Prochlorococcus marinus XMU1406: one gene and its partner. The protein of the gene in region 1 binds, or shares a complex with, the protein of each later gene. Links are inferred from orthologs where the notes say so. Each region holds a gene or a part of one and is shown on either strand. Other genes may lie near its edges. The genes, in order: pheT and pheS.

Region 1 (16,626 bases):
ATTAGTAATTTATCATTCTTACTGTTACAAAATAATGTATTCATTACAAAATGGTACTTCAACCATTTCAGCAAAAAACCTTAGATTATTAAATGAATTGCCTACTTTATTATTATTTATAATTGTACTTTTAGTTATTTTTAAAAATAATTTTCCAACTAGTGTTGCTACATGGAGCGTAGTTGGACTTATTATTTTCATGTTGGCTTCAATACAATTATATGCAAAGATTAGAAAGAAAAATGAGAATTCATTAAGTAATGAATAGGGAAGACTTAGTAAAATTAACCTCCAATATTAATAAAAATAGTTGTCCTAAAAATATTAATTTTCACTGTCATACAAAATTTAGTGATGGAAGTCTAGAACCATATGAACTTTTAGAACAAGCTTATAAAAATAACTTGAAATTTTTATCAATAACCGATCATCATACAATTAAAGCGCATGAATATATAAAAAAAAATAATATACTTAAAAATTATCCTAAAGATTCTTTTACATTAATTTCGGGAATAGAAATTAATTGTTTGATTCTGGGATGTTTAGTACATGTAATTGGATTGGGAATAGATATAAAAAGTAAATACATAAATCCCTACATCCTTGGAGAGTCTCCAATAGGTAATGATTTAAATATTAAATCAGTTATTAAAGCAATAAATTTAGCTGGTGGTTTATCATTTCTTGCACACCCAGCGAGATACAGGATTCCCTTTTATAAATTAATTCCAGAGGCCAAAATACAAGGTATTGATGGAATAGAGGTTTGGTACGATTATGAACTTAATGAAGTATGGAATCCTAGTTTATTTGTTTGTTCAGAAATAGATAAATTAGCAGATAAATATTCAATGCTAAAAACATGCGGAACAGATAGTCATGGACTTTCGCTATTAGGTAGATAATTTAGAATTCGTTTTTTTCAATTATTGAATCAGTATTAATAATTATGTTCTTTAAATTTTCAATGACATCTGATGAACAATTATTCCACATTTTTCTATTGACAATTTCAAGTAATCTTTGTGCAATATCTCTTAAAGCCCATGGATTATTCTCTAGAAAGAAATTCCTAAGATCTAGATCACATAACCATGATTTATAAACTTCCTCATAACACCAATCTGAGACTACTTCAGTAGAAGCATCAAAAGCATATAAGTAATCTAGTGTAGCTGAAAATTCAAACGCTCCTTTATAACCATTATCCTTCATTCCATTTATCCATTTAGGGTTAAGTATTCTTGATATAACAACTTTATTAATTTCATCTTGTAATTTTGAAATTTTAGATAATCCAAATTTTGATAAATCACCATGATACATTTCAGGTAATTTACCGCTCAATTTTTTTACTGCTGAAGATAATCCACCCTGAAACTGATAATAATCATCAGAATCTAAAATATCATGTTCCTTATTATCTTGGTTATGAACAACTAACTGCACATTTTTAAGAGCATTTTCTAATGATTTTTTATCCTCTATAGGTTCAAGATTATCACTGTAAATCCACTTACTCCAATTAAGAAAAGATTCTCCAAAATCATCAATATTTTCCCAATTAGAATTTGAAATTAGTTCTTGCAGACCAGCTCCATATGAACCTGGCGCTGACCCAAATATACGATTAATTGAATCACCATCCCTTGATGCCCCAGCAAGAGGGTTAAATTTATCATCCTCATTAAGATTAGAAACAAGATTTATTGCTTTAGAAGTTAATTTAACTAACTGTGGAAATGCATCTCTAAACATTCCCGAAATCCTTAAAGTAACATCAACCCTTGGTCTTTCGAGAACAGATAAAGGAATGATTTCTAGATCTACTACTCTTCTTGAAGGCCCATCCCAAATAGGCTGTACTCCTAATAAATATAGTATTTGACAAATGTCTTCACCACCATTTCTCATTGTGGATGTTGCCCATACAGATATTGCTATATTTTTTAAATCTTCTCCATTATCTTGTTTGTATAAATTAAGTATTTGTGAAGCGGATTGACAACCAACACTCCATGCTGATTCTGTTGGCAGTCCTCTCGAATCAACTGAAAAGAAATTTTTACCAGTGGGTAAAGCTTCAGTTTTACCTCTCGTAGGGGCTCCAGATGGACCACTTTTTACATATTGTCCATTTAATGAATTAATAAATGATAATTTCTCATTATATGAAGAATTAATGATTGGATATAGAATCTCTTTTTTTAATAACAAAAAATACTTATTATGTTTTTTTTCATTAAAGAAATAGTCTATTATTTTCTGATTTTTATATTTTTCTAGATTTTTTATATTGGTATTCTTTTTGTAAAAAAACAAATATATTAAATACTTTGCTTGTTGTTCCAAAAAATCAATAGCCATTCTAAACTTTAAAATGTTTTTGTTGGAAAAAGTCAATAATATTTTTTTATCCTTTTCACTTAACTTTTGATCATATTTATTTGTCCAAGGATCCAAATCGAGTTTTAAATGTTTTGCTATATATTGAACAATCCCAATTCGATTAGCATTTGGCACTCTAGCGATACACAAGAATAAATTTATTTCATTAATTTCATTCTGCCTATTACCAAAAATATGCAATCCTGTCCTAATTTGAGATTCTTTAATTTTGCAAAGAAAAGAATCAATCTCTTCAATTTGATTATTTTTATTTTTTAAAGTGATTTCGTTAAAATCTTTTTTAATTAATTCAAAAATGGATTTTTCTATAATTTCAATCCTATTAGAATCTAATAATTTTGCTTCAAAATATTCGTCTAAATAATTTTCTAATATTGAATATTTTCCATATAATTCTGACCTATCCAAAGGAGGGGTTAAATGATCAATAATTGTTGCAGCAGTTCTTCTTTTAGCTTGGGATCCTTCTCCTGGATCATTTACGATAAAAGGATATATGTTTGGTATTGCTGGACAAATAATATTTGGAAAACATTTATTACTTAGACCTATAGATTTGCCAGGTAACCATTCAACAGTCCCATGTTTACCAATATGGCAAATAGCATTTGCGTTAAAAACTTTTTCAATCCAAAAATATTGTGCTAAATATCTATGGGGAGGTGGAAGATCGGGAGAATGAATATCTCTATCAGTGAAAGCGTCATAACCTCGTTGAGGTTGAATCAATAAAGTTATTTTTCCAAATCTAATACCATTTATTGAGAAGCCTTCATTATCAAGATCGATCGCTTCTGATGGTTTGCCCCAACGGTTAACAATAATATTTTTTGGTTCAAGTTCTAAATAATTCCAATATTTTAAATATTCACTAAGTGGTAAGTAATCTAAAGGTTTATTATTTTGAGATTCAAGATCATTAGTTCTAGTTTTTATAAGTATTGACATTAATTCCGAAGAATCTTGAGGATAATTAAAAGATCCAAGATCATAACCTTCTTCTTTTAACCAGTTAAGAATATTTATTATCGAAGATGGTGTATTAAGACCAACACCATTACCGATTCTTCCATTCTTTACTGGATAATTACTTATTATTAAACAAATTTTTTTATCAAAATTATTAAGTTTTTGAAGTTTCACATAATTCGTTGCGAATTTTGAAATCCATTTAATACCTACTTGATCAGCTTTGTAACTGGTTATTTCACTGTAGAGTGTATTTTTTTCAGAAATTATTTCTTTAAATGCTGAAGGACAGGTAGTAATCCTTCCATCAAATTCAGGAATAATTATTTGCATTAATAAATCAGATGAATTCATTCCAATGGATGAATTTAACCAATTTTTTCTTGATCTATTAGAAGAAAGAAGTTGTAAAATTGGAATTTTAAGAGAAGTAAAAATATTTGTAGAATTTTCAATTAATTCGTTATTTTTGATTTGAGATGAAGAAAATGAAGTTGTGGTAATTATTAATTTAATATCTTCCTTTTTAAAAATATCTATTAATTTCTTTTGAATAATATGATCTTTTAGTGTGGAAATAAATAACGTTTTAGGCGATAGTCCGCATCTTCGTAACTGCAAGTTAAGTTTTTCGTTTACTTCAATTTCATTAGCCAAAAAAAGTGATTTATAAGATATTATTCCTATCTTTTCGCCTTTTTCAATTTTCCAATCATATAAATAAGGATCTGCATAAAAACTAATATTCAAAAACTCATCAGGAATTAATGTTTCATTTACCTTTAGATAATTTAAACAATTAAGAAATTTTCTATAATTGTCCATTCCTCCCGATCTTAGTAATCTAGAAATATTTAATGCAATATTTTTATCTATACTGCTTATTTCACTTAAGGAAACTTCCTGATCAACAGTACCTGATAGGATTAGTAACTTCCTTTTTTTATTGACTGCTTGCCAATTTAAAAGTTGTTCAATTCCATAGTTCCATGTACCTTTATCTCCAAAAATTCTTAGTATGACAACTTTTGCATAATTAATTGTTTTTAATAAATAATTATCTATTTGAGCTGAGGAATTTAAATTAGAAATTTCTAAAGCTCTTATATTATTTTTTAATGAAGCAAATTCCTTTTCTAACAATAAGTTTGATATGAGATTTAAATCAGCTTTGACACTTGTTATAAAAATAAAATCTGCCGTTGGTTGCTCAATTAAATCATCCTTATTCTTTTCATTTCCTGCTATATTTAATATCCTGTGCATTTTTATATATGTATAAGGTTTAGAATACGTAAGTAGGATAAAACAAGTTTACCTTAATTAAATAAATTGAATATGCATGAATTTCTTCCATACGCCTGGTTCGAAGGTAAATGTATTCCATTTAAAGAAGCAAAAATATCAATAGCTACTCATGCACTACATTATGGTACTGCTGCATTTGGAGGAATGCGAGCGATACCTAACCCTACAAATAAAGATGAATTCCTTTTATTTAGAACTGATAAACACATAAAAAGATTATCTCAAAGTGCAAAATTACTCTTAACTGATATTTCTGAAGAATATATTTTTAAAGCCTTAGAGGAAGTTATTAAAAGAAATAAGCCAGAAAAACCTATTTATATTAGACCATTCGTATATACAAGCGATTTAGGTATAGCTCCAAGGTTACACAATATTGAAACAGATTTCTTTATGTATTGTATTGAACTAGGAGATTATCTATCCCCAGATGGAGTTTCTTGTAGAATGAGTAGTTGGACTAGACAAGAAGATAGATCTCTCCCATTAAGAGGAAAAATAAGTGGGGCTTATATAACTAGTTCTTTAGCTAAAACAGAAGCTAGTTTATCGGGTTTTGATGAAGCCTTGTTATTAAATTCAAGTGGTAAGGTAAGCGAAGCTAGTGGTATGAATTTATTTATTGTAAGAAATGGAGACTTAATCACTCCTGGTGTTGATCAAGATATCCTTGAGGGGATTACTAGAGCTAGTGTAATTGAATTAGCAAAATCTTTTGGAATAAATGTAATTGAAAGGCCTGTGGATAAAACAGAATTATTAATAGCAGATGAAGTTTTTCTAACTGGTACAGCAGCAAAAATTACACCAGTTAAAAAAATTGAATCAAGCGAATTAAATGGTGAAAGACCAATAATGAATAAATTAAAAAGTAAGCTTATAGAAATAACAGAAGGTCGTTCTCAAGACTATGATAATTGGGTAACAAGAATTTCACTAAAATAAATTAATTTTTACCTAAAAATGGAATCTTTCAGAAACTATCTAAATAGAGATGAAAAACCATTAATTATTTTTGACGGAGGTACTGGAACATCTTTTCAGAACTTAAATCTTAAAGCAGATGACTTTGGAGGAAAAGAATTAGAGGGATGTAATGAGAACCTTGTTTTATCATCGCCAGAGGTAGTTGAGAAGGTTCATAATTCATTTTTAGAAGCAGGTTGTCATGTTATAGAAACTAATACATTTGGAGCCTCATCAATAGTTCTTGATGAATATGATATTGCGGATAAGGCTTATGAGATAAATAAAAATGCGGCATTTATAGCCAAAAAAGCTGCTGCCAAATACTCATCAGTTGATAAACCAAGGTTTGTAGCAGGTTCAATTGGGCCAACAACTAAATTACCCACCTTAGGACATATAGATTTTGATGAATTAAAGCAAACATATAAAGAACAAATTTATGGTCTTATAGATGGAGGAGTTGATCTTCTTTTGATTGAAACTTGTCAGGATGTTTTACAAATTAAATCTGCCTTATTAGCATCAAAAGAAATTCTTGAAAGTAAAAATATAGATATCCCTTTAATGGTATCTATAACAATGGAAACAACAGGTACTATGCTTGTTGGATCTGATATTGCATCTGCATTAACAATATTAGAACCATTTAATATAGATATCCTTGGACTTAATTGTGCAACTGGTCCAGAGCAAATGAAGGAACATATTAAATATTTGTCTGAAAATTCTCCCTTCGCTATAAGTTGTATTCCCAATGCAGGGCTTCCTGAAAATATTGGTGGTGTAGCTCACTATAGATTGAAGCCAATAGAATTAAAGATGCAGTTAATGAATTTTATATATGACTTTAATGTTCAATTAATAGGTGGATGTTGTGGGACAACACCTGAACATATAAAATACCTGTCTTCAATAATCGATGAAATTATTGATACTGAAAGGACTAACAACAATGGTAAGAAAAATTCAAGCGGTTTTATTCCATCTGCCTCATCAATATATAACTCTGTGCCATACAAACAAGACAATTCAATTTTGATAGTAGGAGAAAGATTAAATGCAAGTGGATCGAAAAAGGTAAGGGAGTTATTAAATAACGACGATTGGGATGGCCTAGTTGCAATTGCCAAGCAACAACAAAAAGAAAATGCTCACGTTCTTGATGTAAATGTCGATTATGTAGGAAGAGACGGGGTGAAAGATATGAATGAAATAACTTCAAGATTAGTTACCAATATAAATTTACCATTAATGATTGACTCTACAGATGCTGACAAAATGGAAAGTGGATTAAAGTCAGCTGGTGGTAAATGTATTATAAATTCAACCAATTACGAAGACGGCAATGAAAGGTTTGATCAAGTACTAAATTTAGCTTTAGGGTATGGTTCAGGTCTTGTTGTCGGAACAATTGATGAAGATGGAATGGCAAGGAATGCAGAAAAAAAATATAAGATTGTCAAGCGAGCGATTAATAGAACTAGAGAATGTGGTTTGTCAGATTATGAGCTATTTTTTGATCCATTAGCTCTGCCAATATCTACAGGGATAGAAGAAGATAGATTAAACGCTAAAGAAACTATTAGTGCTATATTAAAAATTCGTGAAAATTTCCCAGATATTCATATCATACTTGGGATATCAAACATTAGTTTTGGTCTTTCACCATTATCAAGAATTAATCTAAATTCAATATTTTTAGATGAATGCATTAAAGCAGGATTAGATTCTGCTATCATCGCACCAAACAAAATTTTGCCATTATCAAAAATTTCTGAAGAAACTAAAAAGCTTTGCTTAGATTTGATTTATGATAAAAGAGAATTTGAAGATGATATTTGTATTTATGATCCATTAGTAGAATTAACAAAGGCTTTTCAAGATTTATCTATTCAAGATTTCAAAAAAGCTTCTTCAGAAAATAAAAACCTAACTCTTGAAGAAAGTCTGAAAAATCATATTATTGATGGAGAAAAAATAGGATTAGAGGATCAATTAAATAAAGCGTTAAAAAAATATAAACCTCTTGAAATAATTAATACCTTTTTACTAGATGGGATGAAAGTTGTAGGAGATTTATTTGGCTCAGGTCAAATGCAATTGCCATTTGTACTCCAATCCGCTGAAACAATGAAATTTGCTGTTTCAATTTTAGAACCATATATGGAAACTGTAGATGAAAAAATATCAAATGGAAAACTCTTAATTGCAACTGTCAAAGGCGATGTTCATGATATTGGAAAAAATTTGGTAGATATAATACTTACAAATAATGGTTTTGACGTAATAAATCTTGGAATAAAGCAAGATGTTTCAGCAATTATAGATGCACAAAAAAAGCACAATGCAGATTGCATCGCTATGAGCGGATTACTTGTTAAATCAACTGCTTTTATGAAAGATAATTTAGAGGCTTTTAATAATGAAAATATTAGTGTACCAGTAATATTAGGAGGTGCTGCCTTAACCCCAAAATTTGTAAATGAGGACTGCAGCAAAATATATAAAGGGAAAATATTGTACGGAAAAGATGCGTTCACTGATCTTAAATTCATGAATGAATATATGGATAATAAGAAAAAGGGTAATTGGTCAAATACAGAGGGTTTCATTAACAATGAGGGTATAAATATTAATTTAGCTTCATCAAAAGCCAACTCTCAAGCTGTTAAAAAATCAATATCCATAAATACCGAGACTTCCAAATTAAATTTAAAAGAAAAGTTTATAAGATCTAAATTTATAAATGAAGAAGATCCAATTCAAGCCCCTTTCTTGGGAACGAAAGTCTTGAACGATGTTGATATAGATTTAAATAAGTTAATATTTTATTTAGATACAAAAGCTCTATTTAGCGGGCAATGGCAAATAAAAAAAGGAAAAAACCAAAGCGTAGATGAATACAATAACTATTTGGATTCATATGCTAAACCATTGTTAGATAAATGGTTAGAGATAATTATTGAGAAAAAACTTATATCACCCAAAGCAGTTTATGGATATTTCAGATGCGGGAGAAAAGATAATAGTATTTTCTTATTTGATGAGAAATCGTTAAATAAAAGTTCCCAATTTAATTTTCCACGACAAAAATCTGGGAATAATTTATGTATAGCTGATTTTTATTGTGATTTGAATAATGATAAACCGATAGATATATTTCCTATGCAGGCAGTAACTATGGGCGATATTGCTAGTGAATATTCTCAAAAATTATTTAAAGAAGATAAATATAGCGATTATTTGTTATTCCATGGACTTACAGTGCAATTAGCAGAAGCTCTAGCTGAGTATGTCCATGCATTAATTCGTATTGAATGTGGTTTTAGGTCTGAAGAACCAGACAAAAATAGAGAAATACTAGCTCAAAAATATAGAGGAGCTAGATATTCTTTTGGTTATCCTGCATGTCCAAAAGTATCTGATTCAAACATACAATTATCATTGTTGGATGCAAAAAGAATAAACTTGACCATGGATGAATCTGAACAACTTCATCCAGAACAAAGTACTACAGCTATCATTGCACTACACTCAAAAGCTAAATATTTCAGCGCTTAAGCTAGATTTTTAGTTGTTTTCTAAATATTCAATAATTTCTTCCTGTAGTTCTTCCATCGTTTCATTATCACCCAGATCAAGTCCCTCACCTGCGGCATCCTGTGTTAACTCAAGATAATATGAAGCACCATCACTAGATAAAAATTCTAATGCGGAAGTTTCACCACTATCTTTAAAAGCTTCATAAAGAGCTTTAAATGCTATGTTTTCAGTAAAGTCCCAATCCATAATGAAAAAAACCTTATTAGAATTATTACCTCCTTACCCCCCATACTCGTCAACCTTTTTTAAAGAAATGTTGGTGTTTTATTATTATTAAAAAAAATCTATGACCATAAATAATCAAAATCAGTTAAATGTCCTTGGAGAAAAAATTGAGATTTGTAGTTGCGCACCCATGACAGGGTGGTTCAGGGATGGATTTTGCAACTATGACAAAAATGATGGAGGGAATCATTCAATATGTTGTGTAATGGATGATAATTTCCTGAAATATAGTCAATCACAAGGTAATGATTTAATAACTCCCATGCCTATTTATTCGTTCCCAGGACTAAAGGATGGTGATCATTGGTGTATTTGTCTTGATAGGTGGAAGCAAGCATTATTAGACGGTCTTGCACCAAAAGTCATATTAGAATCAACGAATATTGTAGTCTTAGAATCAGTACCTCTGGAAAAATTGAAAGAATATCAATTTAATAAAAAGTAATTACAAGTTTATTTTTTTTTTTAAAATGAATATGATAAATTTTTTAAAATGAGTTTAGAAATATATTGGAAAAAAGCACTAGAACAAACTCGATTATCAATTGATGATGAATCATTATATCCTCTCAAAACTGATATTATTACAAGAGATTTATATGAAAAAGACGACTTCATAATAAGGAAACTCGATACTTCAAAATTTAATAAAAAAAAAATTTATGGTCCTAAGCAAAATCCGTTTTGTCCTTGGGAAAAGATACTAGAAATTGATAAAATTGGTGATAATCATCAACTAATATTAAATAAGTACCCTGTACAAAAAGGTCATATTTTACTTATTACAAATGAATGGAAACCTCAAAATGGATGGTTAGATATTAATGATTGGAGAGCGATCCAACAAGTTAATAAAGATACTAGTGGATTATGGTTTTTCAATAGTTCTCCAATTGCGGGAGCAAGTCAACCTCACAGGCATTTTCAACTTCTGCGTAGATCTAAAAGTGAGATATCATGCCCTAGAGAAGAGTGGTTTTTAGAGATGAACTCATATCAAGATCTAGATAGTAAGCTTAAAAAAAATATTATTGTATCCAAATTTAATTTTTTAGAAAATCCATCATGTCTTTTAGAATTTTACTTAGAATTATGCAAGAAATTAGGAATTGGGGACCCTATTAGTGATAAGAAACCGATATATCCTTACAATATTTTAATAACTAATAAATGGATCGCTATTATAAAAAGAAAAAATGATCATATTCATGGTTTCAGTATTAACGGTTTAGGATTTGCAGGATATCTATTAGTAACTGAAAATTCAAATATTAATTATTTAAAGAAATTTGGCCCTGAAAAACTTCTAGAAAGTTTTGTTTGAATACTAGTTAGTTACTTCTACTTCCTTATCCCTGCTTATTTGGCTTTCTAGAACTTCTATAGATGCTGTTACGGAGGCAATTTTACGTTCAAGTGAATCCTTAATATAATTGAGCATTTCTAACTTCTTATGTTGATAAAAACTCTTTTTTTCTTTAGATGACTTGAAATTACAATTAAACATTTTTTTGTTTTATTATAAAAAGATACTTAATTGACTTGTGACATAAAAATAAATTGGTTTTAATTTAAAAACAATATTCTGTATGGACTTTCAATTTTTTTTTGAATAAAATTAAGTAAATTCCATACTATTCAAGAAAATATTATTGAATATTCCTGAAAATTCAAATACAAAAAGAATTTCAATTGATTTACCTGAGGAACTAATTTCCAGGTTTGATCAATTACGAAAAGAGTGGGGATTTAGAGCAAGAGGACCTGTAATAGAAAAAATACTTAAAGAAATTCTTCAAGAAGATGATTTACTACCTAAGAACCAACAGCAAGAAATAGACTTTAACGAGAAGAAGAATAATGGAAATTTAAATATTGATGAAGATACAGCATTGGTATTAATTAAATCAGACGTTAAAAAAGAAGTTAATGAGATATCTTTAAATAAAAAAGTTATAAATAGAGATCAATATAGAGAAAAAGCCAACTTAAACATAAGCCTTCCCAATTTTGTTGAAAAAAAAGTAAAGGATCTAAGAAGAAGTATTAATAGTGAAAAATTAAAAGAGAATATCAATGATATTCAAATTAACACAATTAAAGAAACTGAATTAATAAAATGTCGAATAGCGTTAATTAGTCATTGGAAAACCTTATATGGAACAGTTCCTAATGATCATGTAGTAGAAGCTGCGATGGATTGGTTTGGAAGGGACATATGGCCAAATCTTGATGGAACAGAAAATCTACCCTTTACGTGGAGTGCAGCCAATAAATTTATGTCTGAATTATGCCCATTTTGGATAAAGAAAAATCCATCCCTTGAAATTGTTTTATTAATGATTGGCGTTTTAGAAGACCCTTTTGCTACATCAGATTTAATTAATAGAATACCAACATTAATGAGGAGGTTTGTAAGTAGATTTAAGCGATATAACCGATCAAACTCATTTGAAACTTTGGACTCAACAATGACTGTACATGGAGCACTTAAATTATTGAATTTATCAACATCTGCAGGATCAGCTCATACATTACGAAAAATTAGAGATGCCTATAAATCAAAAGCCTTAGAGACGCATCCAGATGCTGGAGGATCAACAGATCAAATGAGAAAATTAAACGAAGCGTATCAATTGCTAAAAAATCTATATAAAAATTAGTATATTTATTCTTATATGAGACTTATATAAGTCTATTTAATAGTCTTATATAAGATAACTGAGAGTTGCAAGATTTCTTATCATCAATAATTAATTATTAGTCAATATTTATAGATACAATTATTTTGAATAAATAGAAATTAACATAAAATTTACCTTGTAATTATAAGAATTTTGTTTGTATAGCATTTCTTATTTGAGTCTTACTTATAGTCTAATATATAGTCTTATAATAGATTAGCTAGATATAATATTTTTATAAATTTTAATAAAATATTCCCAAACGGTTAATGCTCAACAAAATTATACAAATTGACAAAAATAAATAATTTATGTCCTTACGTTGTCCAATAAAATAATAATATAATAAAAGTATTGGCATTAAAGGCGTTTATATTTACTCACGCTGCCTTATAGACAGTACTACTCACTTTGAAGCTTTTGTATAGCAGTTTGTTTATCCATGCTAGGAACATCACTTAAGCCGTTTGCGTCAAACCAAGGCGCACTTGCCCAATCAAACCCTTCACCAAAAGTATTATCAGGTGCAGTTATGTACCAATGACAAGAAGTGTCAGGAACATCAACAGCACATTTTGACCAATCATTTGACCACTGAGGGACTTGTACCCACAGCACTGAAGATAGCAATAGAGATAGCAGATTGATCATGATACTAATAATACAACATTAAATAGTTTTATAGGATTATTGCTTGTCTTATATAAGAATTATGTATAGACTACTTTATAGTCTTATATAAGACTTATAATACAATTAATTTCTCAATTTAGTGTTAAAACATTTTTCAACATTAGAAATAATATTTGAATGTATAGATGTAATGTCCGAGTCTAGTAATGTTTTATCTTTATCTCTATAAGATAATCTAAATGTATAACTTATATGATCATCTCCAAATTTAGTATCTTCAAAAACATCAATTAAATTTACATCCTCTAAGAGATTTTTTCCTGTTTTTCGTATCTGTGATGTTATTTCGCTAATTAAAAATTTCTTACTGAAAACAAAATTTATATCCCTTTCCATTTTCGGAACAATTGGATATTGCTTATATATTGGAATCCATTTATTTTTTCTAGTACTTGCTCCCAAAAGGTTAGAGACACTTATGCTAAATAAATAAACTTTTTTTAATGACTTCTTTTCTAATATTAGTTTAGGATGAATTTCACCAAAATAACCTGTATCTTTACCTTCAATAACTAATTTCGCTGTTCTTCCTGGATGTAGAAAATTAAATGCATCAGAAGGTTTATCTTCGATTTTTATATTCAAAGATGATAAAGCCTCCTTTAACTTTCCTCTAGCCTGGTAATAATTAAGGTCATTATCCTTATCCGAATTTATCCATTTTCCAAATTTTCTATTTCCATAAATCGCACCATTCAGCACTTCTTCTTGAATGAACTCATTTTTCTTTTGAAAAACATTTCCAATTTCAAATATATAACAACCTGTTTGTCCAGCTTTTATATTACGGTTTACTATCTCCAAATGTTCTTTCCAGATATTATCCCTTAGGCAACTTGTTTCTAATAACAAAGGATTAGAAATCTTTATAAGTTTTTCATTATCTTCTGGAACAAGAGAGTAGCTTAGTACCTCATTAAAACCATTTTCTGTGAAGCCATTTTTTACTTTTCTCAATGCTAACTGTTCTGATGACAATTTTCCAGGCTTTATTGGATTAGGAAGGTTTAAGTCGAATCTGTCATACCCTATTAATCTCGCAATTTCTTCAATTAAATCTATTTCTCTTATTAAATCATGTGATCTATTGGGAATTACTGCTACATCCCAGCCATATTCTTTATTCTTTAAAGTACAACCTATGAGAATTAATTTATCAACTATTTCATTATCAGATAAATTTCTTTTTTCAAATTTATCGTTAATTATTAATGGACCAAGAATTTTATGTATTCGATTTCTCCGTAGTTTTATAAATATATCCTCACTTTTTTTTAAATTCGATGTATTGATAATTGGTGAATTAATAGAAAAAAATTCTTCTAAAAGATTAATGGCCCTTGTTACTGCACTTATTGTATTTTTTGATGTAATCCCTTTTTCATACCTACTGCTAGATTCTGTTCTTATGCCAACCGCCTTTGAAGATTTTCTTATAATGACTGGATTAAAAACGGCGCCTTCAAGGTAAATAGAAGACGTAGTATTGCTTACAGAAGTCTCTAAACCACCTATCACCCCAGCAATAGCAACAGGTTTATCGCAGCATGTAACTACTGTAATATTTTCATTTAATTCATATTTTTTACCATCTAAACAAACAAGGCTTTCGTTATCCTTGGCTTTTCGTACAGAAAAGTCTTCTGGAGAAACTTCCTTTCCAATTAAATTAGATAGTTTTTCTTTATCAAACGCATGCAAGGGTTGCCCTTGTTCTAAAAGAATATAGTTTGTCAAATCAACTAGAAGATTAATGGACTTTATACCTGATTTTTCTATACGGTCTCTAAGCCATTTTGGAGATAATTTATCTCCATTTACTCCATCAATGCAGCTTATTGTATATATGCAATTAGAGTCTATAGCCTCTGGACAAAGTTTCATTCCCTTAAGTAAATGAATTTTATATTTATGGTTTAATTCTGGAAAATTTAATGTGGATTCTAAAAGGGCAGAAATTTCACGGGCTATTCCTATAACAGACATGCCGTCAGGTCTATTAGCTGTAATAGCTAAATCATATATAAAATCATTTAATTGAAGCAAGTCAGACCCTGGAGTGCCCAATTCATGTTTTAAGGCTAAATCATCATCAATGATCTCTATACCTTCGCTAGAGTCTTCTAATCCAAGCTCCTGTAAAGAGCATATCATTCCTTCACTAATGACACCTCTAATTTCACTTCTTTTAATAGTTAAATCAACTGCATTTAATTTCGCGCCGACAGTAGCAACATAAACGTAAATATTTGGTTTAATATTGCTTGCACCACAGATAATTTGTAAATTCTTTGCAGTACCAATATCAACTTGGCAAATTGAAAGTTTATCAGATCCTTCGTGTTTTAAAACAGATAATACCTTACCTAAAACAACACCATTTACATTTTCTGAACAATCTTCTAATGATTCAACCTCAAATCCACCAATAGACAATTTCTCAGAGAGATCTTCAGGAGTAGCAGTAATTTCTACTAATTTTTTCAACCAATTTTGAGAAACTTTCATATATATTTTTTAATCAATGATGATAAAAGAAATGAGTTTATCTTCAAAAAAGTTTGTTGAAGATGTACAATAGAAAATTATACAATAAAGTATTAATTAAAATGGCCAAAAAAGGGACAAGAGTTGTAGTGACCCTGGAATGTACTGAAGCTAGGACAAGCACAGATCCTAAGAGATCAAATGGTGTCTCAAGATATACTACTGAAAAGAATCGTAGAAATACAACTGAAAGATTAGAACTAAAAAAGTTTAATCCTCATTTAAACAGAATGACAATTCATAAAGAAATAAAGTAATCAAATCAAATTTAATCATGCCTAATTCAATTTTTAAAAAACAATTATCACCTATCAAACCTGGAGATCCTATTGACTATAAGGATGTAGAACTACTAAAAAAATTCATAACTGAGAGAGGTAAAATCCTACCAAGAAGGATGACAGGTTTAACCTCTAAGCAACAAAGAGATCTTACATTAGCTGTTAAAAGAGCCAGAATTGTAGCTCTTTTACCCTTCGTAAATCCTGAAGGATAATTTCATATTGAATATAGTTGGCACTATAATTTAGTATCTCAAATATTTGAAAGATTTAACTAATTTAAAAACATATATTATTGACTCTGACGATCCACATGAAGTTGATGACGCTATTTCATTAGAAATAAAAGAAGGAAATAAAAAAAATTTATGGATACATATTAGTAATCCATGCAAACTCTTTTTGCATGACTCTAATGTTGATTTAGATGCAAGAAAGAGAAATAGCAGTTTATATTTAATTGATCAATATATCCCAATGCTACCTAAAGATATTGTTGAAAAGGCAAATCTAGCTCAAAACAAAATTTCTGAAACTATTAGTGCAGCAATAGAATTCAACGACGATGGATCAATAAATAATTATGAAATAACTGAAGCAATAATAAAACCGAAATATCAATTAACATATGAAGATGCAAATGAAATATTAGAATTAGAACCTAAAGAAGAAACAGAATTAATTGAGATTAAAAATTTATTAGAAAAAAGTATTACATTTAGAAAGAAACAAGGAGCAATTATTTTTGAAAGTCCTAATAGTAAAATTAAATTAGATAAGGATAAGATTGTACTAAATAAATTAGAGAAAACAATATCACAAATTATAGTTGCAGAATCAATGATATTAATGGGTTATGTAACAAGTTTATTTGTAGAAAAATATAATCTAGCGGCCGCGTTTAGGATTCAGAAACTAAATTGTAATCCATCTGA
Region 2 (17,266 bases), on another replicon or contig:
TTCGGAACCTACTTTATTAGATCAAAGAGTTTCACCTCAAAGAAAATCGATAGTTTTATCAACTTTTATAATCTCTTTAATTGCAAGTTTTTTGATTGCCAAATTTAAGGAATTTAAAAGTGATTCAATTCATGATAATGATTTTTTGAAGGATTATTTAAAATTTAAATATCTCGGTAAAATTTATGAAAATAGCCAAACTTTAAACGAATTGATATTAAAAAAATTAATTGAAGTTTCAAACACACAAGCATGCAATATTATTTATTTAAATAAAGATTCATTTTTTAATAATGAAATCAAATCTACATATAATTTATTTCCAAAAAATTTTAAATTAAATATAGTAAATTCAAATTCTTTAGGTAATTTAAATAGCTCATCAAAAATTATTTTAATAAGTGATCCCAGCAATTTAAGCAAAAAATCAATATCAGAAATAAGCAAATTTTTGGATGTTTATGAAAACCTAATTATTGGTTGGCTAAATATTGAAAAACAATATAAAAGTTAATAGAATATAAATCTTTTCAAAAAATATATATATGAGGTTTGTAAATCGGTTCACTAAATTAATTTATCTTCTTGGTATTTCAGTATTTCTCTAAAAATTTTGAACTGCAAGAAGCGAAGTAGATAAATATAAATTACAAAATGGTTCTGAAATAAATTAAGTCTTTAACTTAAGTCTAGGATTTTAAAAAATAATTATTAAACTTTTCTCCAAACGGCTAACAATTTACCTTGAAAAACAACTTCTTCAACATTTAACTCAATTGGTTCATAAGCTGGATTTGCTGCTTCAAGAAATATTTTTCCTCCTCTCTTAACAAAATATTTTAATGTTGTTCCTAAGCCAGGAACCATCGCACTAACAATCGTTCCATTCCTGAGAGAGTAGAAATCAGTAATTGGCTGCATCAACACCATGTCTCCATCTGCGATACATGCATTTATCATAGAATCCCCGTTAACTGTAAGAGCAAAAACATTTTTCTTTTTTAAAACTTCAGAAATATCTAAATTCTCTTGAACATCAGAATAAGTTTCAATTAAACCTCCAGCTGCGACTGCGCCCATAATTGGGACTCCTTCAATAATTTCATCTACTATTTGCAGTGTTCTTGCTTTACCTTCTTGCCATGAGATATATCCCTTTTCTTGTAAATGCTTTAAACGACTTTGAATTGGAGCGGGAGATTTTAATCCCATAGCTTGCATCATCTGCCTGATGGATGGGCTATGTTGAAAGGCTTTCATATATTCTTTTATCCATCCATAAAGCTCATTTTGAGCTTGGGTAAGATCATCCCCCGAAAAATCTTCCATAAAACAAATGTACTCTAATACATTTGTACCCTTTTATTAAGTATTTTGCAAGTAATCCTAGTTTAGAAGGCAAGATAAAAGTGCTTGTTGAGCATGCAATCTATTTTCTGCTTGATCAAAAATTCTATTTTTTTTACTTTCAAAAACCTCATCAGTTATCTCTTTAGATCTGTATGCAGGGAGGCAATGAAGAATAATTGCATCTTTTTCAGCATTTCTTACTAAATTATGATCAATGGTAAATCCAATAAAGTCTTTATCTTTCTCTTCTTTATGATTTTCTTCCCCCATAGATGACCAAACATCTGTATATAAAACATTTGCTCCCTTTGCAGCAGCAATAGGATCATTAGTGATTTTTAATAAATCCTTATTATTATATATTTCGTATGCTTTTTTAATGACCAAAGAGTTAGGTTCATAACCTTTAGGGCTCGCAATCCTAACTTCTACTCCTAATAATGCACCACATAAAATAAGAGAATTTGCAACATTATTACCATCACCTATAAAGGTTAAAATTACGTCTTTAAAATCATGAAATTCATCTTGAATTGTCAAGAAATCAGCTAAGGCCTGACATGGATGTTCCAAATCTGTAAGAGCATTAATAACTGGCTTTGTGGACCACTTTGCATATTCTTCCAAATCTGAATGATCAAATGTTCTAATTGCGATAGCATCACAATATCTACTTAAAACTCTTGCAGTATCTTTAATTGGCTCTCCTCTCTTTATTTGTGATGTTGTAGGATTAAGGTCAATAGTGGTACCACCCAGCCTAGTCATTGCAACCTGAAAACTAACTCTTGTACGAGTTGATGACTTATCAAAAATTAATCCTAAAACTTTATTGTTAAGATCAATATTTATCTTTTTATTTTTGAAATTATTTGCAAGTTCTAGAATATGAAAAACCTCATCGGTTGATAAATCCAAGCTTGATAGGAAATTGTTATTAGCAAGCTTATTTGGTTTTATCATGGATATTTCTAGTTGTATCTAGATTTTACTATGCTGGCATTTTACTCTCTGCCAAGAGTGATTTAAGGTCATCCCCTTCTATAACTTCTTCTTTAAGAATTTTTTGAGAAATCGATTCAAGAAGTGGTAAATTATTTCTCAAAATATTGAGTGCAGTTTCATGGGCATCATCGACCAAATCTCTTACCTCTTTGTCGATTGCTTGAGCAGTAGCATCACTAACAGACCTTCTAGGGTTATTACCATTTCCAAGAAACTGGCCTCCGCCTTGTTTATCATACGCAAGCGGACCAAGAATATCACTCATTCCGAATGTTCCTACCATTTGTTCGGCTATATCAGTTGCTCTTTGTAAGTCGTTTGATGCTCCGGTTGTAATCTTTCCGAAAACAACCTCTTCAGCAGATCTTCCTCCAAGAAGTGTAGCTATTTGTCCTTTTAGTTCTTCTTTAGAATTTAAAAATCTTTCTTCTGTTGGCAATTGAAGAGTATAACCAAGTGCACTCATACCTCTTGGTACAATCGAAATCTTTGCGACTTTAGAACCTCCAGGCATAAGATGACCCACAATTGCATGACCAACTTCGTGATAAGCAACCACTTTCTTTTCATCATCTTGCAAAACTCGACTTTTCTTTTCTAAACCAGCCACAACTCTCTCTATTGCTTCACTTAAATCTTGTTGTTCTACACTTTTTCTTTTGGCCCTAGCAGCAAGTAAAGCAGCTTCATTCACCATGTTAGCTAAATCAGCTCCTGCGAATCCGCTCGTAGCTTGAGCAATTGAATCTAAATCTATTGAATCTGCGAGTTTAACTTTTTTTGTATAAATCTCTAAAATAGTTTTTCTACCTGATAGATCTGGTCTGTCAACTAAAACTTGTCTGTCGAATCTTCCTGGTCGCAGAAGAGCCGCATCAAGTACTTCTGGCTGGTTAGTAGCAGCAAGAACTATAACTGGCTTATCCGCTGAGGCGAACCCATCCATTTCTGTAAGTAGTTGGTTTAATGTTTGTTCCCTCTCATCATTCCCACCAACTACTCCCATTGACCCTGAACGACTTTTACCAATAGCATCTAATTCGTCAATAAAGATAATGCAAGGAGCTTTTTTCTTAGCTTGCTCAAATAAATCTCTGACTCTTGCTGCACCTGCACCAACAAAAAGTTCAACAAACTCAGAACCAGAAATAATGAAGAAAGGAACTTCTGCTTCTCCAGCAACAGCTTTTGAAAGTAGAGTTTTTCCTGTTCCTGGAGGTCCCACTAGAAGTACACCTTTAGGTATTCTCGCACCGATATCTGTGTATCTCTCAGGTTTTTTTAGAAAATCAACTATCTCCGTTAGTTCATCCTTGGCTTCATCAACTCCCGCAACATCAGCAAATGTCACCTTTGATTCATCATCAGGTACATAAACTTTAGCTTTACTTTTGGTAAAACTTAAAGCTCCTTGGGCACCACCACCTCCCATACTTCTTCTTGCAAAAAATTGTAAAACAAGGATGAAAATTAAAGGAGGAACAACCCAGCTCAAAATGGTAGAGAAGAAATTAGGTTTTTTTGGAGGAGCAGCTGCGAATTCAACCCCTTTACTTTCTAACCTTTGTGGAAGATCCATATCAAAAATTGGGGTTGTTGCTAAAACTGAAGGTGCCCCTTCTTCAGCTCCGTTTAATTCATATCTAATTTGTTCTTGAGTAATGTATGCACGCTTAACTTCCCCATCATTAACCTGATCTATAAATAAAGAATAAGGAACCCTGGGGATTTGCATGTTTTGATTAGGGAAAAGGCTGCTAAATAGAAGTAATGCTCCAACTCCTATCAAAATGATATTTACAATTCCAAATCTTCTATTAGGTTGATTATCATCTTGTCTTATTGGCATAGTTATGATCAATTTTGAACTTATTATAAACTAAACGAAGAGTTTCCGTATCTGTAATCTTTTTTTTGGGTAAGAACCGTACGGTACTTTGACCCATAAAAATTAAGTATAAAAGTGATTTTTAAGTGAACTCTTAACACATATATCATTTCCGATCAAACTAAACTGAGAATCACTTAATTTGATGATTTCGTGCATTTCCCTAAATTCAAAATCACTTAGGGGATTCATACTATTTTCTCCACCTAAAATTTTTGGAGCAATAAAAGTAATAAGTTCCTGAATACAATTAGATTTAATAGCGGCAGTAGCTAATCCAGGGCCACATTCCCAAAGAACCTTATTACAGCCTCTTTTTGCAAGTATTTTTGAAATTAACACTGGATTATCTGATAATACCTTTTCAACCTCCACACATTTCGGAATCCTTGAGAGATAGCTTTCATTTGCTGTAGAAGAATCATAAATAACTAAAGTTTTTGCCTTACTGCAATCCCAGACATTAGATTTTGAAGGGAGATCTAGACTTTTTGTGAAAACAACTCGCAAAGGCTCAGGATTTTTGAAACCTCTAGTAGTCAAAAGTGGGTTATCTCTTCTTAATGTGTTTCCCCCAATAATTATTGCATCAAATTCTGCTCTAAAAGAATGAACTAATGACCTTGATTCATCATTGGTAATCCATTTACTATTTCCATTTTTTAAAGCTATTCTTCCATCTATACTCATTGCCCATTTAAGAACACCAAATGCCTTTTTTGTAATATTCCTATGAATGAAAGCCTTATTTAGATCTAAGGATTCTTTTTTACATAATCCTAAGTGAACTTGTATTCCAGCTTCTTTTAGAAGCTTAATCCCTTTACCAGAGACTCTTTTATCAGGGTCTTCAATAGATATGTATACCTTTTTTAACCCAGAGGATATCACTTTATCTACACATGGAGGTGTTTTACCTTGATGGCAACAAGGTTCAAGATTGACATACATTGTTCCACCTTTAGCATCCTTTTTTAAATTATTAAAAGCCATTGCCTCTGCATGAGGCATACCTGCCTTGAAATGAAACCCTTCTGAAATAAGGCTTCCATTCTTATCAAGTATCACCGCTCCCACCCTAGGGTTAGGAGTTGTTGTATTTTTGCCTAAAGAAGCCAAAAAAATTGCTCTTTTCATCCATTTTGTATGGCTTACATTTTTTTCAGACATCTGCAAAAATCAAATTCAGTTTATTGACCTCCACTCTTTGACAACGAAAGGAGGTACAGGCAACTCAGAAAAAACTCCTGACAAAGATAATCTTAATGGTCTATTTTTATCTAAATTTTTAATCAATGCATCAAGATCAAATTCTGCAGCAGCTTGTCTTCTATCATTTGCTAATTCCACATTAAGTAATGTTTTATCATCTAAAAGCCACTGTTTTCTCCCTGATTCCACCCTTAAGTCAGTGGGATGATCAATCCTTAGATTTCCTGGATATCCTATTACTCTCAAGATCAATTTATCTTCAAAAAGAGGTGATTTATATGCTACTAATTGCCAAGTTTCAAAGTCTAAGTCCCTTAAAAACTCACTGCTAGCATTAATTAATTTTCCATTTATTTCTGTTTCTGCAACTTCTGCAGATACTTTTAATGGGTTAAAAATGAAGGATAGCAGTAAAAATAAAGTAAATATACCTTTTAAAAAATTTTTTTTATTTGATTTTGTAATTTTCTTCATTTTCAGAATCCATCAGAGCATCTAGAGTTACAGCTGTTCTTACAATAGCTTGATATCTTTTGATTATTTTACGATTTTTTTCTATAACTCGAGATAAATTCAAAGTGTCTTTTTCAGAATAGCTAGATGTTAAATCGCTAGAATCTTCTTCAATAAACTCAAATTCACTATCTTTATTAATTAGAGTTAACAATAAATCATGTAATCTCTTTCTCCTTTCAGACAATTAATTTACTATGGTAACTCAAATAATAATAAGATAATTTAATAAAACATTCAAACAATTTAGTCCCATTTCATTAAATATTGATGACTGAAGTTAATAGAAAAATTCATATAATTGGAATTAATTCTTATAAATTTGAGGATCTATCTTTCAAATTACAAAATCTATTTTTAGACACAGAAAATGTTGCAGTTCCAAATTCATATTTTGAAGAAATAAAATCATGGAGCGAAAATGGTTTAGAAAAAAAGAAATTATTTTTTTCAAGCGAAAGTAATTACGAACTTGTTAACTGGCTTAGATCTCAAAAAAATGATGTTATTTTGATTTCGAGAGGAGATCCACTTTGGTTTGGCATTGGGAGAATACTACTAGAAAATTTTTCAAAAGATGAATTAAGTTTCTACCCTTCAAATACTTGCATTCAATTAGCATTTAGTAAGTTAAAGATCTCATGGCAAGATACTGTTAATGTGAGTATTCACGGCAGAGATTCGACTAGGTTAGTAGAGGCTCTTAAAACAAGGCCTTCAAGTTTGGCTATTATTACAGATTCAAATAACAAAAGTTTAGAAATAATCAAAAAAAATTTATCAGAATTAAATCTTATTGACTTCTATGATTTTTGGCTATGTGAGGAGATTGGCTTCGACAATGAAAAGATAAGAAAATTAAATCTTAAAGAGTCATTACCATCTGATATATCAAGTTTGAACATTGTTGTTCTTACAAAAACAAAGAAAAATTATTCAAATAATAATCTCCCTCTTTTCGGAATCAGTGACCACATTTTTAAGACTTTTGATGATAGACCAAACTTATTAACTAAAAGGGAGGTTCGCGTTCAAATATTAGCTGCTTTAGAGCTCCCAACAAATGGTGTCATCTGGGATATAGGAGCAGGTTGTGGGTCAATTGGTTTAGAGGCACTAAAGTTAAGGCCTAATTTAGATTTGTTTTGTATCGATAAAAGGATTGGCTCAAAAGAATTAATATTAGAAAACTCGAAGAGGCTTGACGTCAAACCAAAATTTATTTTTGAGGAAGACATAAATTACACCTTGAATATGAATAATTTAAGTTCTCTTGTAAAACCTAATAGATTAATAATTGGAGGATGTGATAAAAAAACTAAACTCCAGATTATTAATAAACTAGCTCAAGGTATGGATATTGGAGACATTATCGTTATCCCAATAATTGATATTCAAACTATTAAAGAATTGAAAGAGGAATTAGAAGATAAAAATTTCAAAACAAATTTAAATTTAATTCAGACCTATAAAAGTTTAAGTATTGCGGAGGGAATTAGACTAGAACCAAATAATCCTGTTTTTCTATTAAAAGGGAAAAAATAAATTCTAATAATTGTTATTTGTCAGGCTTAGCTACATGGGGCAAACCCCAACCTAGTTTATTTCTTAAAACTTGGAAAAATTCGTGATCTTCAAGTCTGATAAATTTTACTGAGTGTTTACTTTTTCTTATTAAAACCCTATCTTCAGGCCAAACATAACAACCGGCATTTCCATCAACAACCATTACTAACCTTTCAGGAGTTGCAGGGAAAACAGTTACTGGCTCTGAATCATTAAAAACCAATGCCCTAGATGCCAATGAATGTGGAGCAATTGGAGTTAATTGCACGACTGGACAATCAGGCGTGATAACTGGTCCTCCAGCACTTAGAGAATAGGCGGTAGAACCAGTTGGAGTAGATAAGATTACTCCATCAGCTGAAATATCCACAGGAGCATGTCGCCCTATAGAAATTTCAAAGTGACACATACTTGTTAGAGGTTCTCTATGAAGAGCCATCTCATTAAGGCAAAGAGACTCCCATCTCCTCTGATCATTCCTCATTACACTAATGATAAAGCAAGTTCTTTCTTCAATATCCCAATTCCCAGCAACTATTTTATCTATAGCCTCATCTAGGTTAGATAAATAAGCTTCCGCAAGAAATCCTAAATGACCAGTATTTATTGTAAGAATTGGGATTTTAGCAGGTGCCGTTTGCCTTGCAGCAGAAAGCACAGTGCCATCTCCACCAAGAACAATTGCAAATTCCATTGATGAATCAAACCCCTCGGGGACACAATTCGTATATCCCAAAGGACGAACATGTTGATCAGGATTTGCGAAACCAACCATCCCTCCAGAGCTACTAACTCTTACAACTTCAAAATTAGATTTTTCCAATTTTTTTTGAACAGAAGTTGCAGTTTGAACAGCCAGTTCCTTTCCATCATTAACGATTAGTCCTGCTTTACGTACCAATCAAAAAATTAAAAACTAGGACTATCTTAAACTAATTTGTTGGACAATCCTAATTTAAGAATTAAATACTATTAGAACTGTTCTAAGAATCTAATATCATTTGTATAAAATTTTCTGATGTCGTCGATCTGATGTCTCACCATACAAAATCTCTCAACTCCTAATCCTGCTGCAAAACCAGTCCATTTCTCAGAATCTATTCCTAATTTTTCTAAGACCTTTGGATCAACCATTCCGCAACCCATTACTTCTAACCATTTACCTTTCCACTGGACGTCAACTTCTGCTGAAGGTTCAGTAAATGGGAAATAACTAGCTCTAAATCTTACAGGAATGTCTCCAAAAAAGGCCTTTAAAAATGTAAGAACTGTTCCTCTTAAATGACTAAAATTAATATCTTGATCGAGACATAAAACCTCAACCTGATTAAATACAGGGGAATGAGTAGCATCTACTGCATCTCTCCTATATACTCTCCCAGGAGCAATAATTCTTACTGGAGGAGGATTTTTCTCTAAGTATCTTATCTGAACAGGAGAAGTATGGGTCCTTAAAAGTCGATTTTCATCTAAGTAGAAAGTATCCTGCATATCTCTTGCGGGATGATTTTTGGGTATGTTGAGAGACTCAAAATTATAAAAATCAGTTTCTATTTCAGGACCACTTTCAACTGAGTATCCTAAACCACAAAAAATATCTATTATTTCGTCTTGAGTTGAAATCAAAGGATGTTTATTCCCAGGGGGTGTCCCAATTGAAGGGATAGTTACATCAATTTTTTCTTTTTTAATCTTTTTATCTAAGGCTTCGCTGTTTAGTTTATTTTTTCTTTCAGTTATTAGTTCTTGCAAATTTGTCTTTATTATATTTGCCTTCTGGCCAATAATTGGTCTATCAGTAGCAGATAATTGACCCATTGTTTTCAAAATAATTGATAAATCACCTTTTTTTCCTAGCAAGGAAACTCTCAATTGATCCAGTTCTTCATGAGTATTAGAATTATTTATATTATTTTTTGCTGTTAGAGAAAGATTATTTAGTTTTTCCTCAATTTGACTTAATGATTCAATTTGACTCACTGATATAGTAAAAATAAGTATTGCCTTATCTTACTTAAATATCGTCCATAAATAAAATGTCTTGATTAATGAAACCGTTAAATATATTAATTAGCAATGATGATGGTGTTTTCGCAGCTGGGATAAGAGCCTTAGCAAAATCAGCCAAAAAAAGAGGACATAAGGTAAAAGTAGTATGTCCTGACCAAGAAAGATCAGCTACTGGTCATGGTCTTACTTTACAATCCCCATTACGAGTGGAAAAAGCTGACGAGTTATTTGGAGAAGGAATTGAAGCTTGGGGATGTTCCGGCACACCTGCTGATTGTGTCAAATTAGCACTATCTGAACTCTTGGATCATAAACCTGACCTGGTACTATCAGGAATAAATCACGGGCCCAATTTAGGGACAGATATTTTTTGTTCTGGCACAGTCGCTGCAGCTATGGAAGGCACTTTAGAAAATGTTCCTTCCATGGCAATAAGTGTTGCTAGTTATAAATGGAAGAATTTTGAATTTGCTGGAGAAATTGCAATGAATATTGCCGAACAAGCAATTAACGATATTTGGCCAGCTTCACTTTTATTAAATTTGAATATCCCTCCCTGCGAAAAAAACAAAATAAAAGAATTATCCTGGACAAGATTATCGGTAAGAAAATATAAAAATCAATTTTCCAAAAGGGAAGACCCAAGGGGTGATGATTATTATTGGTTAGCAGGTGAAGTTGTTTTAGATCTTAAATCGAAAGGTTACGGTCCTAAGAATTGGCCTAGCGATGTATCTCAAATACAAGAAAATAAAATATCTCTTACACCTGTAGAACCAGATTTATTTTGGAGAGGTAATTTAGACAACTTACCTAAAATTAATAATTCATTTGTAAATCCTTCTTAAAAGCCATAAAGAAAAGCAAAGTCCAAAAAAATGAGCAGCAATAACTTGTGTGTTACTAAGAACTGATAATATTTCAAGACCCGTAATTGGGATATCAGATGTCGCTGTTATCAATTGTCCAGTTGTTTGAGAGGATGCTTGTATAAATAAGGCTCCCATAAGAGCTTGATATCCAATTAATCCAAATAAAATTCCAAATAAATCAACTATTAGTCCTCTTTTTATCAATTTACCGGTTTCTCCTCTTGAGGGTCTTGCGTTGCTTGCGATTGCTCTTCCTGTTCTAACTATTAACCAACCTTGCCAAAGACTAAAAAGTAGTAAAATCAGGGATATTGTAGTAAGTGATAGACCAGGCGCTAAGCCAAGCTGTCCTTCGCTGTTATTTACAACATTTGAAAAAAGCAAAACAGCTGCAACAACAACACCTAAAATGGACTGAACCCAAAAGCGTATCCATCCGATGCGCCGCATTCCAAATGAAAGGGACTGAAAATCCATTTTGTCAGACATTCATTTGATTGAATAAACTGTAATCAATCCAAATTTGCCACTAAAATCATAAAATTGCACGTAATCTTTTGATCTCTTTAATATCGCCATCTGAAGTTAAGAGTCCTACCTCAATAGCTATTGGAAGTTTTGATGGCCTTCATGCTGGCCACAGACAATTAATAAAAAGTGTGGTTCAAGAAAATCAATATACCCCAACAATTGCAAGCTTCTGGCCTCATCCCCGAGAAGTTCTTTACAAAGAGACGCGTCTTAGACTTGATCTCCCTTATGAAAAACTATCTATTCTTGAAGATCTCGGCATTGAACAATTAGTTCTGATTCCTTTTGATACGGAACTATCCAAATTAAGTGCAGAAAGATTCGTAAGAGATATTTTGATAAATCAATTAAAAGCAAAAAACATTTCTGTAGGTGCTAATTTTAAGTTTGGTTTCAGAAGAAGTGGAGATATAAATACAATAAAAAATATGATTAAGGATACAGATATTAATCTAAAAATTACTCCAATTTTAGAAGACAAAGAAGGTAGAATCAGCAGCAGCAGAATAAGAAATTTATTAGAGAAAAGTGATCTGAAAAATGCTTTCAAAATTCTTAATAGGCCTTATAGTTTTAATGGAAAGGTTGTTAAAGGTAAAGGAATTGGAAAAAGTATAGGATGGCCTACCGCAAATCTTGAAATAGATGGTAGAAAATTTTTACCTGGAGAAGGAGTTTACGCATCTTGGACAACCATAGAAAATTCCAACAAAAAAATTGAATCTGTTATGAATCTTGGCTCTCAACCAACAATAAATCCTTTATTGCCATCTGCAGTTGAAGTTCATTTAATAAATAAAGATATCGATCTGTATGGTTTAAATCTATCTGTTGAACCAGTTGAAAAACTTAGATCTCAAATCAAGTTCAAAAATATAGATCAACTTTCTAATCAAATTAAAAAAGATAGAGATAATGCTCTGAAAATTTTTAAAAACTACAAAAAATAAATTACAAATGCTGAATTTCAATACTAAAGACGCTGAAGATTTAAGAATTTATCAAATTATTGACGCTAATCTAGATAGAGCTAGAGAAGGACTAAGAGTATTAGAGGATTGGGCTAGATTTGGCATAGGCAATGAAAAATACGTTGAAAAGATTAAAAATTTTAGACAAATTTTAGGAAAAAATCATTTAGAAGTTTATAAACAATCTAGAAATCACATTGAGGACAAATGTAAAGGATTGACTCATCAAGAGCAAATCAACAGAAAAACTTCTGAGCAAATTATAAGTTCTAATTCAGCCAGAGTTCAAGAAGCATTACGAGTCATAGAAGAATTCTCAAGGCTGCAGAATCATGAGCTTTCAAAAATAGCATCGGAAATTAGATATGAAATTTATACTATTGAAATTGACTTATTAAGTTATAGCAAGTGTAAGAAGTCGGAGAAAATTTTAAAAGAAAATGACTTATATGTAATCACAGATCAAAAGGACAATTTATTAGAAATAATAGAAGAGATTTTAATTGCGGGAGTAAGAATTATTCAGCATAGATTTAAAACGGGAACTGATAAAGATCATCTACAAAAAGCAATTCAAATTAAGAATCTATGTAAAAGATATAATTCTTTATTTATCGTTAACGATAGACTTGATATAGCTCTAGCATCTAACGCGGATGGAATTCATCTTGGACAAGACGATTTAAACTTAAAAACCGCAAGAAAACTATTAGGATATTCAAAAATTATCGGTATAAGTGCAAATAATGCAATTGATATTTCAAAAGCCCTTAAGGAAGGTTGTGATTACATAGGCATAGGACCAGTATTTGAAACTACAACAAAAAAGAATAAAAAACCCTTAGGTATTGAAAATATCAAAACATTAACAAAGGATTTAAATATTCCTTGGTTTGCTATTGGAGGAATCAAGTCAAATAATATTTCATATTTAAAAAGAAATGGGTTTAAAAAAGTTGCCTTAGTTTCGCAATTAATGAATTCTGAAGATCCTAAAGAAGACGCTATTATGATTCTAAAAGAGTTATCTCATGAAAATTAGGGTAAATGGAGAAGAAAAAAAAATAGAATTGGATCAAGAAAATGCTCTACTATCTAAAGCTCTTAACCATATGGGATATAAACCAAACACAATTGTAGTTGAGTTAAATAATCTAATCATAAATTCAATGAAATGGGAAAAAGTGAAGCTTAAAGATGGTGATAATTTGGAAATCGTTTCAATTGTTGGTGGTGGTTAAAGATAAATTCTTAATATATTAAAAATCTTCATAATTTTTTAAGTTTAGGCTTGCAACAATAACCAAAATTCTCCTTTTTTCGTTATATATTTTTAATACTTAAGTTTAACAATGAAAGAAAAAATTGATATTAACTCAAGATCTCTTAAATGGGAACAAAATGGTGAGTTAGCACATAAAGATCTCTCTGAGCTAATTGAAAGATTAAAAAATGTAGAAAGTGAACATACCTCATCTGAGCTGTCTAGATTAGGTACAAAATCAAACAAAAAAGATTAAATTTGTTACCTTGATCTTGTTTTTATAAAAATTTGTACCAAATTAAAATTACTGAATATAAAAATAAATGCCGAAAAGATTTCCAGAGTGGGTAAACACGCAAGTCGTGATAAAAGCAATCAAAATGAGAGAAGAAGGGATGCTATCAAAACAACTTAATTTATGGATAGAAAACCTATTAGAAATAGAAAAAAAGTAATTTTTTAAGAAATACTTTTAATAATTCTGAGTGCCGCCATTGCTGCGCCGTAACCATTATCTATATTCATAACTGAAATACCTGGAGAACAACTTGACAACATACTATTTAAAGCAGTTTCTCCATCCTTACTAACACCGTAGCCGACTGAAACAGGTACTGCTATTATCGGTTGTGCCAACAATCCGCCCACAACTGTTGCCAAAGCTCCTTCCATTCCAGCACAAACTATTAATACATCATATTTATTAATTTCTTCTAACTGACTCATCAATCGATGAAGTCCAGCTACTCCAACATCTATAAAAGATTGACAATTCACTCCATAAATTCGAAGCGCTAATTGTGCTTCAAGTGTTACGGCCAAATCGCTTGAGCCGCCCGAAATTATGGCAACTTTTTTATTCGTATTTATTTTATTCAGATTTTTCCCAATTATTAGGCAATTTGCTTCTTCATAGAATCGTGCATCATCATACAAATCTAAAAGATGTTTAGCCTTTTCACTATTAATCCTAGTAATAAAAACAACCTCATTTTTACTTAATACATTTTCAGATAATCTCTCTAATTGGTCGATACTCTTATCTTGTCCCCAAATAGCCTCAATGATTCCAAGTCTATCTCTTCTTTGAAAATCAAACTTAATATCAAAATTCATCTTTGCTTATCTAATTCTCCCTCATAAATTAATTCAAAAGGATTTTCGCCTATATTTAGAGCAGCTTTAACGTTATCTTCAAATTTTTGTTGAACTACATTTACTTCTGACATTGGTATGCTTTTCCATAATTTCTTACTTTTCCAATTTACCAATATTAAAGCTTCTTCTTTTTCTTTATCCCAATATAATTGTCTTCCCAAAAAACCATCTTGAGAAGATAACCATGGCTCCCATATTTCTTTTTCAGCATTTAACCAAGCTGCTTTTACATCGGCAGGTACTTTAAGTCTTAATTCCTCTATGATCATTTCACTTTGATAGTTATCCATTGTAAGAGCTTTTAAATTGGGAATATCAGATTGAAAAATTACAAATACTAAACAGATTAATAGTAAACAAAATTTTTGAAATTTTTTTTTCAAATTTAAATTAAATCTCATTTTTTCTCAAGTAGAACTACTGAATGGCAACTTATACCCTCTTCTCTCCCTTCTGGACCCAATTTCTCATTCGTAGTTGCTTTAATTCCAATTAGATTTTCATCAATATTCAATATTTCAGAAATATTTTTTTTCATTAGTTTTATATGTGGCATGATTTTTGGCCTTTCGGCAACGAGAACACTATCAATATTATTTATTTCCCAACCATCTTGTCTTATCAAGTCAATTACTTTTGATAACAAAAACAAGCTATTAGCATTTTTCCATTTTTCATCAGATGGGGGGAAATACTTTCCTATGTCGCCGAGCGAAAGTGCTCCCAATAATGCATCCATTATTGAGTGACTTAAAACATCAGCATCACTATGACCATCCAATCCTAAATTTTCAGGATGATGCAATTTTACACCTCCAATAATTAAATCTCTATCCTCTACCAGTCTGTGAATATCGTATCCATTACCTATTCTAAATTTCATGAATTGATTATATTCTTTTATTATTCTCTTACTTTGCGGGGATTTTTTGTAGTTTTCATTTGAAATTAAGTCACTTCTTCTCTCCAATGTTCTTTCAAAACTTTTTTGTCTTCTCCACGATTTAATCTCTTCATGATTACCGCTCACTAGAATATCTGGCACTTTCATATCTTTAAAAGTTAACGGCCTCGTGTATTGAGGATATTCTAATAAAGAAGAATTATGACTCTCATCGACTAAGGAGTCTGGATCACCAAGAGTTCCTGGTAATAATCTAGTCAAACCGTTAATTATTGATATAGCAGGTATTTCACCTCCAGAAAGTACATAATCGCCTATCGAAATCTCTTCATCAGCTAAACATCTAATCCTTTCATCAAAACCTTCATATTGACCACAAATTATTATGATTTGATCCAAAGTGGACCATCTCGCAAGATCCTTTTGCTTTAGGACTTTACCCTGTGGGGTCATCAGCAAAGTTTTACTTTTAGGTGATTTTCTAATTGATTCATATGCCTTATAAATAGGTTCAGGTTTTAAAACCATACCTGCTCCTCCTCCATAAGGCTTATCGTCTACTTGCCTGTAAGAACCTTCTCCATATTCTCTTAAATCATGTAAATTTACATCGATCAAATTCTTATCTAGAGCTCTTGTGATGACCCCTAAATTATTTATTAATTCAAAAGCTTTAGGGAACAATGTAATTACATCAAAATTAAAACCACTCATTTAGAAATCTTCCTCATAACCAAACTCAATTAACCTTGATTCTTTTTTTCTCCAACTTGGAACAACTTTCACAAACAACTCTAGGTGAACTGGACCATCAATTAATTTTGACATATTTGATCTTGCTGACTGACCAATCATTTTTAACATTGAACCTTTCTTTCCAATAAGAATGCCTTTTTGAGTTGATCTTTCAACAATAATAGTAGCCAAAATAGCTGTAAAAACTTTGCCATTTTTTCTTTTCATTTCCTCTCTCTTTTCTATCTTTACTGCGACACTATGTGGTACCTCTTCTCTTGTATTTATTAATACCTGCTCTCTTACTAAATCAGATAATAAGTTATCTAATGGTTGATCGCAAATAGTCTCTTCGCCATAAAGTTTTGGTCCCTCTGGAAGAAAATTAAGTGCCATATCAACTAGTTCAGAACATCCTTCTCCTTGAGAAGCACTTACAATTTGAAAGTTTCTATTAATTCCAAAAAATCTTCTATATTGATCCAATCGTAAACTCCTAAATTCTTTATTAACCAAATCCCACTTATTTAAGGCAACAATAAACTCAGTTTTATTTGCGATTAAAAAGTTCAAAATATATTCATCACCTCTACCAGGTTCTTCACTTGAATCAATTACAAAAATTACCATATCAACTCCATTAATTGCAGATTTTGCATTTTTTACTAATATCTCTCCAAGTCGATGATGAGGTTTATGAACACCTGGCGTATCAACAAAAATTATTTGCCCATTGTCTGTAGTAAGTATTCCTTTTAATTTATTTCTAGTAGTTTGCGCTATTGGAGAAGTAATTGTTATTTTTTCTCCAATCAATTTATTTATTAAAGTAGATTTACCGACATTTGGCCTTCCTAGTAAAGTTACAAACCCAGATCTATAATTGGACAAAGACTTTTAATGCATCAATAATAAAATTCTGATCAAAAATGGAAAAAAAAACCATAAATTTAAATGAAGCTTCGTTCACTCAAGCAATAAACATATCCGCGCAATGGTGCAAAGAGTGGGGTGAAGATTTACTCAGCGAAGAGGTTTTAGCAGATAGAATCGCAGAGCTAACTAAAACAAGAAATGGACTCAGAGGATTTTTTGCATACGCTTTATCAGATAAAGATTGTTTTTTGTTAGATAAACTTCCTTTTTCACTAATTTACAAACTGAACGAAGGTGGCGATGCTATAACAGAAATAGTAGTAAAAAATTTAATAATGAGTTCCGCTCAAATTATCATTCATCGAAGAGATAATAATCATGAATATGAAATAACATCGGAAAATATTTCAG

What was found.
Region 2: the proteins of pheT (region 1) and pheS are in contact, whole or in part, in a crystal structure (PDB 6P24), measured with the Escherichia coli proteins. The link is inferred for Prochlorococcus marinus XMU1406 from one-to-one orthologs.

Annotation. Positions count from the first base shown.
Region 1 is NZ_JAAORG010000001.1:825,529-842,154, forward strand. Bases 12,650-15,747 are described here. They hold pheT (phenylalanine--tRNA ligase subunit beta), read right to left. Parts: upstream 15,372-15,747; coding sequence 12,927-15,371; downstream 12,650-12,926. Other genes in these bases: HA149_RS04795 (hypothetical protein), read right to left, coding at 12,650-12,821; rpmG (50S ribosomal protein L33), read left to right, coding at 15,473-15,667; rpsR (30S ribosomal protein S18), read left to right, coding at 15,685-15,747. Outside these bases: protoporphyrinogen oxidase HemJ, read left to right, coding at 1-268; HA149_RS04750 (PHP domain-containing protein), read left to right, coding at 261-908; cobaltochelatase subunit CobN, read right to left, coding at 910-4,647; HA149_RS04760 (branched-chain amino acid transaminase), read left to right, coding at 4,720-5,634; metH (methionine synthase), read left to right, coding at 5,653-9,219; HA149_RS04770 (hypothetical protein), read right to left, coding at 9,229-9,447; HA149_RS04775 (DUF2237 family protein), read left to right, coding at 9,548-9,931; HA149_RS04780 (DUF4922 domain-containing protein), read left to right, coding at 9,980-10,810; HA149_RS04785 (hypothetical protein), read right to left, coding at 10,814-10,993; HA149_RS04790 (molecular chaperone DnaJ), read left to right, coding at 11,139-12,149; more of HA149_RS04795, read right to left, coding at 12,573-12,649; more of rpsR, read left to right, coding at 15,748-15,906; HA149_RS04815 (ribonuclease catalytic domain-containing protein), read left to right, coding at 15,953-16,626.
Region 2 is NZ_JAAORG010000003.1:146,004-163,269, forward strand. Bases 7,511-10,432 are described here. They hold pheS (phenylalanine--tRNA ligase subunit alpha), read right to left. Parts: upstream 9,515-10,432; coding sequence 8,507-9,514; downstream 7,511-8,506. Other genes in these bases: cbiT (precorrin-6Y C5,15-methyltransferase (decarboxylating) subunit CbiT), read left to right, coding at 7,511-7,513; HA149_RS07135 (NAD(+) kinase), read right to left, coding at 7,527-8,435; surE (5'/3'-nucleotidase SurE), read left to right, coding at 9,583-10,392; HA149_RS07150 (DUF3611 family protein), read right to left, coding at 10,372-10,432. In the rest of the region: HA149_RS07095 (GumC family protein), read left to right, coding at 1-514; transcriptional repressor LexA, read right to left, coding at 712-1,329; argF (ornithine carbamoyltransferase), read right to left, coding at 1,387-2,313; ATP-dependent zinc metalloprotease FtsH, read right to left, coding at 2,342-4,204; bifunctional diaminohydroxyphosphoribosylaminopyrimidine deaminase/5-amino-6-(5-phosphoribosylamino)uracil reductase RibD, read right to left, coding at 4,307-5,413; HA149_RS07120 (DUF3122 domain-containing protein), read right to left, coding at 5,429-5,929; HA149_RS07125 (hypothetical protein), read right to left, coding at 5,904-6,155; more of cbiT, read left to right, coding at 6,239-7,510; more of HA149_RS07150, read right to left, coding at 10,433-10,905; HA149_RS07155 (bifunctional riboflavin kinase/FAD synthetase), read left to right, coding at 10,974-11,897; HA149_RS07160 (thiamine phosphate synthase), read left to right, coding at 11,905-12,960; sulfur carrier protein ThiS, read left to right, coding at 12,950-13,159; HA149_RS07170 (hypothetical protein), read left to right, coding at 13,271-13,438; HA149_RS09610 (hypothetical protein), read left to right, coding at 13,506-13,637; nickel pincer cofactor biosynthesis protein LarB, read right to left, coding at 13,642-14,298; HA149_RS07180 (TIGR03792 family protein), read right to left, coding at 14,295-14,741; and 3 more genes.